Regions from separate parts of the Vreelandella titanicae genome, predicted to be linked through region 1. Evidence: predicted binding sites of a transcription regulator. Region 1 holds the regulator's gene; each other region holds the start of a gene.
What was found. Region 1 encodes sigma-54, which starts transcription at its own class of promoters, with help from an activator protein. Its sites were predicted from a motif close to TGGCACNNNNNTTGCTNT; they were not measured.

Region 2: a site for sigma-54 is predicted at 1,276-1,293, ahead of HZS52_RS05975 (P-II family nitrogen regulator). Genes of this name have one in related genera too.
Region 3: a site for sigma-54 is predicted at 1,904-1,921, ahead of HZS52_RS12085 (circularly permuted type 2 ATP-grasp protein). Genes of this name have one in related genera too.

Annotation. Positions count from the first base shown of each region.
Region 1 covers NZ_CP059082.1:4,177,940-4,181,226, forward strand. Annotated here, with positions in the region: gene lptB (LPS export ABC transporter ATP-binding protein) at 1-739, shown strand, start outside; gene HZS52_RS19345 (RNA polymerase factor sigma-54) at 869-2,284, shown strand; gene hpf (ribosome hibernation-promoting factor, HPF/YfiA family) at 2,382-2,690, shown strand; gene HZS52_RS19355 (PTS sugar transporter subunit IIA) at 2,695-3,165, shown strand; gene rapZ (RNase adapter RapZ) at 3,253-3,287, shown strand, end outside.
Region 2 covers NZ_CP059082.1:1,268,319-1,271,605, forward strand. Annotated here, with positions in the region: gene HZS52_RS05965 (TonB-dependent receptor) at 1-533, opposite strand, end outside; gene HZS52_RS05970 (accessory factor UbiK family protein) at 677-1,024, opposite strand; gene HZS52_RS05975 (P-II family nitrogen regulator) at 1,369-1,707, shown strand; gene HZS52_RS05980 (ammonium transporter) at 1,753-3,000, shown strand; gene glnK (P-II family nitrogen regulator) at 3,191-3,287, shown strand, end outside.
Region 3 covers NZ_CP059082.1:2,638,520-2,641,806, reverse strand. Annotated here, with positions in the region: gene HZS52_RS12090 (alpha-E domain-containing protein) at 1-331, opposite strand, end outside; gene HZS52_RS12085 (circularly permuted type 2 ATP-grasp protein) at 336-1,817, opposite strand; gene HZS52_RS12080 (transglutaminase family protein) at 2,182-3,287, shown strand, end outside.

The sequences.
Region 1 (3,287 bases):
TGACACTGCGCCGATCAAAACCCTTTATGCCCACCACCTGGCTAAAAGCTACAAACGCCGCCGAGTGGTCAAAGACATCAATCTGGAGATCTCCCAAGGCAGTGTCGTTGGCCTTTTGGGCCCCAACGGCGCGGGCAAAACCACCTCATTTTATATGATTGTTGGGCTGGTCAAATCCGACGCTGGCAAGGTGGGTATCGACGATGTGGATTTAACGCGCGCCCCCATGCACGAGCGCGCAGCCGCGGGGATTGGCTACCTACCTCAAGAGGCGTCTATTTTCCGCAAACTCTCGGTTGCCGAGAATATTATGGCGATACTCGAGACCCGCAAAGAGCTTAACCGCAGCGACCGCGAGCAGCGTCTGGAAGCGCTACTCGAAGACTTCCATATTACCCATATTCGCGACAACCTGGGCATGAGCCTTTCGGGCGGCGAGCGCAGGCGTGTAGAAATAGCCCGCTCGCTAGCCACAGAGCCCGCTTTTATTCTGCTCGATGAGCCTTTTGCGGGCGTTGACCCCATCTCGGTAGGTGAGATTAAAACCATCATTCGTGCACTGAAACAGCGCCATATCGGCGTGCTGATCACCGATCACAACGTGCGTGAAACACTAGATATTTGCGACATCGCCTATATCGTCGGCGATGGGCAAATTATCGCCAGTGGCTCACCCGCCTCGATTCTCACCAACCAAAAAGTAAGGGATGTGTATTTGGGTGCCGATTTTCGCCTGTAATGTTTTTGCCTTAATCGCCCCTAAATAGCGCTTTAAAACAACTTTACTACCAATGGCATGCTTATTGCACTTGCGCCAAGCACTCACTCGCACTAGGGTGGAGCATTCTGATTAACGAGTGGTTCTCAGATGGTCATGAAAGCTTCTCTCCAACTGCGTATCGGCACACAGCTGACCATGACGCCCCAGTTGCAGCAGGCCATTGCGCTGCTGCAACTCTCTACGCTGGATCTTCGTCAAGAAATTCAGCAGGCCCTTGATGCCAATCCCATGCTGGAGCAGGAAGATGAGTTTAGTGAGCAGGCTGTCAGCGAGCCTAAGGAAGAAGAGTGGTCAGAGAGCATCCCTACTGAGCTCTCGGTAGATAGCGACTGGTCAGATACCTATCAAGATATGGGAAGCCAGGGGGGCAGCAGCAGCGAAGGCCCCGACTTTGAGCGTCAGGCAGCCGGTCAGAGCCTGCATGGCCACCTGCTGTGGCAACTCGCCATGACCGATTTTAGCGCTCGCGAGCAGCTTGTCGCGGAAAGTTTAATCGACGCGCTAGACGCCAACGGCTACCTGACCCAGCCGCTCAACGACATCCGTGAAGGGCTTCGTGCCCAGAGCATTGACGGGCTAAGCCAGCGCGAAGTGGAAACCATTCTACTCAAGCTCCAGCAGTTTGAGCCGACCGGCATATTTGCCCGTGACTTGCGTGAATGCTTGATGCTGCAGCTCGCCGCCCTCCCCGATGATACGCCACTGCTGGTTCCCGCCCGCCGTTTAGTGCGGCAGTTTCTCGAAGCGCTTGGCAAAGACGATATGCGCCTGCTGAAACGCCGTCTAGGGCTCGACGACGAACAGCTGGCCGATGTCATCCTGCTTATTCGCAGCCTAGACCCACGGCCAGGCAGCGCTTACGGCGACACCGACGACAGCTATGTCACCCCCGATCTAGTCGTCCGCCACGATAATGAAGGCTGGCATTTAGAGCTCAACCCCGAGGCCCTGCCACGACTGCGCATTCAGCCCGACTACGCCAGCTTGATTAAGCGTGCGGATAAAAGCGATGACAACCAGTTTCTCAAAGAGCACCTCCAGGAAGCGCGCTGGTTGATCAAGAGCCTTTCTAGCCGAAACGATACGCTGCTGCGTGTTGGTCGCGAAATCATTACCCGCCAGATTGGCTTTTTAGAGCACGGCGAAGAAGCCATGAAACCACTGATACTGGCCGACATTGCCGAAGCCGTGGAGATGCACGAGTCGACTATTTCACGGGTAACGACGCAAAAATATATCCATACACCCCGTGGTGTGTTTGAACTCAAATACTTTTTCTCAAGCCAGGTGAGCGGCCAAGATGGCGACAGCCACTCCAGCACCGCCATCCGGGCACGACTCAAGAAACTGATTCAAGAGGAGCCGCCCGGCAAGCCACTTTCAGACAGCCGCTTAGTGACGCTATTAGGCGAAGGAGGAATTCAAGTGGCGCGTCGTACGGTGGCGAAATACCGTGAAGCCATGGGCATTCCCTCTTCCAGTGAACGGCGTCGTTTGCGCTAACTGCGTTAACGTTTCAGGGAAACTCTCGACAAGGGCTTTGCAACGCGGCAAAAAGGGTTACAATCGAAGTACAGTCCGATGGATAAGGAGCACGTCAATGCAAGTAAATATCACTGGTCATCACGTAGAACTGACTGACGCCTTGCGTGACTATGTCAACGAAAAGCTTGAGCGTGTAGAGCGCCATTACGACAATATAACTACGGTGCAAGTCACCTTATCAGTGGAGAAAGAGCGCCAGCAGGCCGCCTGTACGCTGCACGCCGCAGGTGCTGACTTACATGCGGAAGCCCTAGACAGTGATATGTACGCCGCTATCGACGCACTAGCGGACAAAATCGACCGTCAACTCGTTAAACACAAGGAAAAAGCACAAGCTCGCGCCCAAGGCGCCGGTGTGCGTTAATTCAATGACGTTGGAAACCATACTCCCCCCGGAACGCGTTCTGTTCGACGTCCCCGGGGGCAGCAAAAAAAGGGTGCTGGAGTTTTACAGCACCTTTATCGCCCAAAATATTCCCAGCCTGGACAGCCAAGAAGTGTTTAGCCGTTTAATCGGCCGCGAGCGCTTAGGCAGTACGGGTATTGGTAACGGCGTGGCTATTCCTCATGCGCGTAGCCCCCACTGCAACGCCCCTATCGCTGGATTTTTAAAACTGGCTGAAGCGATCGATTTTGACGCTATCGACGGCGACCCGGTAGATCTGGTGTTTGTCCTGTTGGTACCCGAAGAGGCAGATGACACGCATCTCTCACTACTGGGTCAGGTAGCGACCATCATGAATGATGCGGACACGCGCCAGCAACTGCGTAAAGCAGCCAGCCAGCGCGAACTGCTTGAGCTGATTACCGCCAAAATTCGCGAGCAATCAGCGGCCTAAGGGCCTGAAACCCTGTTCAGGGCAGATCATAGCAGGTTATTCGCTCACCACCCTCAACGCAGCTTGATCAAAGCAAAGAGAGACTCTATGCAACTGGTGATCATTAGCGGCCGCTCCGGGTC
Region 2 (3,287 bases), 2.4 Mb from region 1:
TTGCGGGTAATGATATTGATCAAGCCCCCCGTAGCACCGCCGCCATACAGGCTGCTGGCGCCGGAAAGCACTTCCACGCGCTCAATATTGAAGGGATCGATGGCATCGAACTGTCGGGAAAGCCCACGGGAACTGTTCAGCGATACGCCGTCGATGAGCACCTGCACGCCCCGGCCTCGCATGTTTTGCCCATAATTGGTGCGCCCTTGCGGCGCCAGATCCAACCCCGGTACCAGATGCCCCAATGCTGTCTTTAGGTCTGCACCATTGCGGGTCTGCTGTTGCAGCATCTCTTTGTCAATTACCCATACAGCACCGGGAATTTGACTGATCTGACTAGGAGTGCGCGATCCAACGACCACCATGGTCTCGTCGGCGCTAGACGCAGTATTTTGGGCGAAAACGCCATTGGAGAAGCTCAGTAACAGGCCGGTGCCAACAAGCCCAGATATTGAAACAGACGACGGCGAAAAGAAAGGCTTTGCAAAAGGCAGCTTTGCAACAGATAGGTTTGATAGTGACAGGGCGTGCATAGTGAACAATCCGCAGACGGTAAGAAAATCAAAGGCGGAGAGTATCACCACGAAAAACAAAGTCAACGATAGTGATTCGTATTTATTTTGCGGTGCGCGCAGCAATAGGCCATTTCCCTATTGCTGCTAATGAAGCTTGAACGTTAAGCGGGTTTATTCTTCTCGTCTTCTGCATCTGATTCCGGCGCATGCTGCTCTGGAACTGGTGGGGCTTCAGCTTCGAGCGGCGTGGACGTCGTTGGCGCGGAGGCATCAACGGCTGCTTCAAGGTTAGCGACTTGGCGCTCTAACGCCTCTACCCGCGAACGGGTGCGCTGCAGTACATCCATTAAAATGTCGAAATCTTCCCGTGAGACAAGCTCCAGGCGGTCGAAGGCGCCACGCACGACTTGCTGCACGCCCTTTTGAATATCTTCTGGCGCCTGGGAGGCGTTTTGTAAACGGTCACCAATCTGCTGGGCCAAGCGGCTAATACGGTCTTGAGGCGCCATCGTTCTCTCCTAGATAAACCTGCTTTAAATATTGCTTACCGGTAAGGATACGCAACAGTTGGCGAATTCGCATGTATCGCGTGCTTTTACTGCTTAACCCAGGGTGTGCATCGAAATAGAGCAGGCTACTTTTGCTTACGCTCTTTTTTGGTGCAATAGCGGTGGTGTGAGAATGGATTTGCTCAGATTTAGCTCTGAGCTGCACTTTTGATGACGGCTAATTGGCTGACTTATAAGCAAAAAAAGTCAGCTGGCACAGTATGCGCATTATCGGTTCAGGTGCTTATTCTGGCGGCTGTGCCGCTACCAATCTAGCAGGACTTATCCAGCAGGGGAGATCCGGGATGAAACTCATCACCGCTATCATCAAGCCATTTAAGCTCGACGACGTTCGTGAGGCATTGGCCGACAACGGCGTTCAGGGCATTACGGTCACTGAAGTTAAAGGTTTTGGCCGTCAGAAAGGGCATACCGAGTTGTATCGTGGCGCGGAGTACGTCGTCGACTTTCTACCCAAGGTAAAAGTGGAAGTGGCCGTAGACGACGCCCGTTTGGAGAGCGTATTGGATGCAATCTGTAGTGCGGCTAACAGCGGCAAGATCGGTGACGGCAAGGTGTTTGTGACACCGCTTGAAGACGTTATTCGGATTCGGACAGGCGAGCGCGGTGCAGACGCCGTTTAACGCTGCTTTTTCGGATCATTTCTATAGTTCAACGGGGAACTTACAATGAATGAGTTGACTGATCTGAGCTACGCGCTCGATACGTTCTACTTTCTAATTTGCGGTGTGCTCGTCATGTGGATGGCGGCAGGCTTCTCCATGTTAGAGGCGGGCTTAGTACGCTCCAAAAACACCGCTGAGATCCTGACCAAGAATATCGCGCTGTTTGCCATTGCCTGCACCATGTATCTGCTGGTGGGCTACTACATCATGTACTCCAGCAGCGCTGGCGGCTTCCTGCCCAATCTGGGCTTCTTGATTGGCGCTGAAAACAGTGTGGATGCGGTTACCGCAGGCGGCGATGACGCGCCCTACTACTCCATGCGTTCTGACTTCTTCTTCCAAGTCGTGTTCGTGGCAACCGCCATGTCAATTGTGTCGGGTGCCGTCGCTGAGCGTATGAAGCTGTGGGCATTCCTGGCCTTTGCTGTGGTAATGACCGCGTTTATCTATCCGGTGTCTGGCTACTGGACTTGGGGTGGCGGCTGGTTGTCTGAAGTGGGCTACTCTGACTATGCGGGTTCCGGCATTGTGCACCTTGCCGGTGCGGCGGCTGCGTTAGCGGGTGTGATCGTGCTAGGCCCACGTAAAGGTAAATACGGTAAAGACGGTTCTATCCACGCTATTCCCGGTGCCAACATGCCGCTGGCAACGCTGGGTACCTTCATTCTGTGGATGGGCTGGTTCGGTTTCAATGGCGGTTCCGAGCTCAAACTTGCGGCTGTCGATTCTGCTAACAACGTGGCTCAGGTGTTTGTAAACACTAATGCAGCAGCGGCGGGTGGTGTGATTGCGGCACTGATCTTGGCCAAACTGTGGTTCCGCAAAGCTGACCTGACCATGGCATTGAACGGTGCCCTGGCTGGCCTAGTGGCTATCACCGCTGATCCGCTCTCTCCGACCGCACTGAGCGCTACCATTATCGGCGCAATTGGCGGCATCATCGTGGTCGCAGCCATCGTCACCCTCGATAAAGTGAAGCTGGATGATCCGGTCGGCGCGATCTCGGTTCACGGTGTTGTCGGTATCTGGGGCGTGCTGGCAGTGCCGCTGAACAATGACGGCGCATCATTCGGTGCCCAGATCATCGGTATCGTAGGTATCTTCGCTTGGGTATTCCTGGCCAGCCTGGTGGTATGGCTCATCCTGAAAGCCATCATGGGCATCCGGGTTAGCGAAGAAGAAGAGTATGAAGGCGTGGATATCGCTGAGTGCGGTCTCGAAGCCTATCCCGAATTTGGCATTAAGAAATAAACAGCGGTATTAAGAAATAACTTAATGCTGACCTAGTGAGCTGGCGTGCTCCTTCTAGCCTCCCCTTAGTGGGAGGCTTTTTTATTCTCTGCCGATAGCGGTGTATGCTGGTAGTTAGCGGTTAACGGCTGCGATATTCGCAGCCGTTCAACCCGACCCCATCATGGCCACCCAGTTAGAGGATATGGTAATGAAATTGATCACAGCGATTATCAAGCCGTTTAAGCTCGACGATGTACGCGAGTCGCTCTCCGATATCGGCGTTCAGGGTATTACGGTGACGGAAG
Region 3 (3,287 bases), 1.5 Mb from region 1:
GGTTAACCTCTTCCCAAATCTCCCGGGGCACCACATCCCGAGTGGTTCTGAGGTTCTCACGGGCACTGGCAAGCGCAGAGATAATCGAAATATCATTGTCAGTATCAGCGCATAAAAAGTGCACCACATTGCGTTCATCAAAGTCTTTATGGCGTGCGGTAAAGGCTTCCAGACTGCCGGTCATTTCGATAAGCGGTGCCCAACCTAACGGCAGGCGCCCCGGCAAATCGAGCATAAGGTGGCTATTGACACTCAGCAAACGGGCAGTGTCTTCCGCACGTTCAATATAGCGCGCCATCCAGTAGAGGTTCTCTGCAACGCGTGACAGCATGGCGTTAGGCTCCTTTCACCGCGGCCGCTGCCGCCTTGTCGTCGGTTTCTACAATCCAGGTGTCTTTACTACCGCCACCTTGAGAAGAGTTCACCACCAACGAACCTTCTATCAATGCCACTCGGGTCAGACCACCGGTGGTGACATGGATTTCTGGCCCCGACAGAATGAAGGGGCGTAAATCCACATGGCGCGGCTGCGGTAATCCATTCGCCAGCGTAGGCGTGGTCGACAGTGCCAGGGTAGGCTGAGCCATATAGTTTCGCGGGTTCGCCTTAATCAAACGGGCAAACTCTTCGCGGGTCTCTTTGGTTGAGCGTGGGCCAATGAGCATACCGTAGCCCCCCGACTCATTGGCCGGTTTCACTACCAATTCATCCAGGTGGTCGAGGACATAGCGGCGGTCGTCCTCGAACATACACAAGTAGCTGGGCACGTTAGGGATCAGCGGCTCTTGATCGAGGTAGTAGCGAATCAACGCGGGAACAAAGGCGTAAACGACCTTATCGTCCGCCACGCCAGCCCCCGGCGCATTGGCAAGTGCTACTTTCCCCGCCCGCCAGGCGCGCATTAGGCCCGCCACCCCCAGCATGGATTCCGGGTTAAATGCTTCCGGGTCGAGAAACTCATCGTCTACACGGCGGTAAATAACATCGACCCGGCGTAGCCCTTCCACGGTGCGCATGTACACCACATCATCGTCATCAACGAGTAGGTCACTTCCCTGCACCAGCTCGACGCCCATTTGCTGGGCAAGATAGGCGTGCTCAAAATAGGCAGAGTTGTAGATCCCGGGGGTCAGTACCACTACCTGGGGGTCATCACCTGGCCTTGGCGACATCGCCGCCAGCATGTCGTAAAGCTGAGCCACATAGTCATCAACGGGCAAAATCTTGCCTGAGGCGAACAACTCCGGCAGTACCCGCTTGGTGACATTGCGGTTTTCCAGCATGTAGGAGACACCGGAAGGAATGCGTAAGTTATCCTCCAGCACGTAGAGCGTCCCGTCGCCATCGCGCACCAGGTCAGAGCCACATACATGAGCCCATACGCCGTGAGGGGGGTTAATGCCAACACACTGGGGGCGGAAATTAACCGATTGTGCCAGCACCTCGGCGGGCAGTACTTTGTCCTTAATGACTTTTTGATCATGGTAAAGGTCATCGATAAATAGATTCAGCGCCTGCACGCGCTGCTTAAGGCCTGCCTCGGTTTTACGCCACTCACTGGCGGGAATGATTCGCGGCACAATATCAAAGGGCCAGGCACGGTCAATCATCGCTCCTTCAGAGTAGACGGTGAAGGTAATCCCCATGGTACGAATAGCGATCTCCGCCGCGGTTTTTCGCTCCGCTAACTCCTCGGCGCTAAACCTTGCCAACATGTTGCACAATTCACCCGCTGACTCGCGTGGCTGACCGGGAGCGGCCATCAGCTCATCGTAGTAATCACGACACGCATAGTTATTCCAATTCACTTGGCTCATGGGCGCTCTCCTGGCGCGGGGGTGGAAGCGGCAACTTCCTCAATGCTCAGTGTAGGCCTGCCGCGTGCAAAACAATCAAACAAATGAGAGCAAAATGCGTACCATCTTTTGCGATATTTCAACGTTCACTTACTTAAACGCCGCTTGACAGAGAGCACGAGGAAATTAAAACGCCTTTACGCCCTATCTTGGTGCGCGCAAGTGGCATCAAGTTGGTGCATAACGCGATTTCCACTTTAGTTAAACGTCTTAGTTAAGATAGCGGCTGCAAAAAAGTAAAAGTGGAACGATACTTGCGAAACGTTCGGTTATTCCTTAACCCAACCGACCAGCCGGTTAATAACGGTTCTTTTGAGGGTGGCTCATGACCATTCGCGTTGCCTTGTATCATCGTACGACTTACCACTTTGACCGCCCGGTGCGTCTTTCGCCCCATGTTATTCGACTGCGCCCAGCGCCCCACTGCCGTACTCATATCGAAGCGTACTCGCTCAAACTCTCCGGCGATGACCACTTTTTAAACTGGCAACAGGATCCGTTCGGCAACTTCAATGCTCGCGTGGTGTTCCCTGAACCGCGCCAAGAGTTAACCATTGCCGTCGAGCTAATCGTCCCGATGACGGTGATTAACCCGTTCGATTTCTTCTTGGACGACATTGCGCAAACGATTCCCTTTGCTTACCCAGAAGCGCTGCGCCAAGAACTAAGCCCCTATCTTGAAATAACCGAATCAGGGCCACGGCTGATGGAGTGGCTCAAAGCCGTTCCCCGTGAACCGACTACCACCGTCGATTTTCTGGTCGCGCTTAATCAACGTCTGCAGAATGACATCGGTTACCTAGTGCGCCTGGAGCCCGGTGTTCAGAGCTGCGAAGAGACGCTGACACTCGCCAGCGGCTCCTGCCGCGACAGTGCCTGGCTGCTGGTGCAAATTTTCCGCCATCTGGGCCTCGCCGCTCGTTTTGTGTCCGGCTATCTCATTCAGCTCAAGTCAGATGTTAAAGCGCTGGACGGCCCGAGCGGCAGCGAGGTGGACTTCACCGACCTGCACGCCTGGACCGAAGTCTTCCTGCCCGGCGCCGGCTGGGTAGGCCTTGACCCCACCTCAGGTCTATTCGCTGGCGAAGGACACATTCCCCTCGCCGCCACTCCGACGACGGGTAGCGCCGCGGCCATAACCGGATTTTCGGATAAGTGTGAAGTCACCTTTGATGTGACCATGGAGGTCGAGCGCATCCATGAAGACCCACGGGTCACCAAGCCCTATAGCGATGAACAGTGGCACCGTATCTGCACGCTGGGCGACCAAGTGGACGCTGAACTCTTACAGCAGGACGTTCGCCTTACTATGGGGGGCGAACCCACGTTTGTATCCGTCGACGATATGGAGAGCCCACAGTGGAATACCGAAGCGTTAGGTGAGCACAAGCGCGAGCGCGCCGAGGCACTGCTAACCCGGCTGCAAGCCGC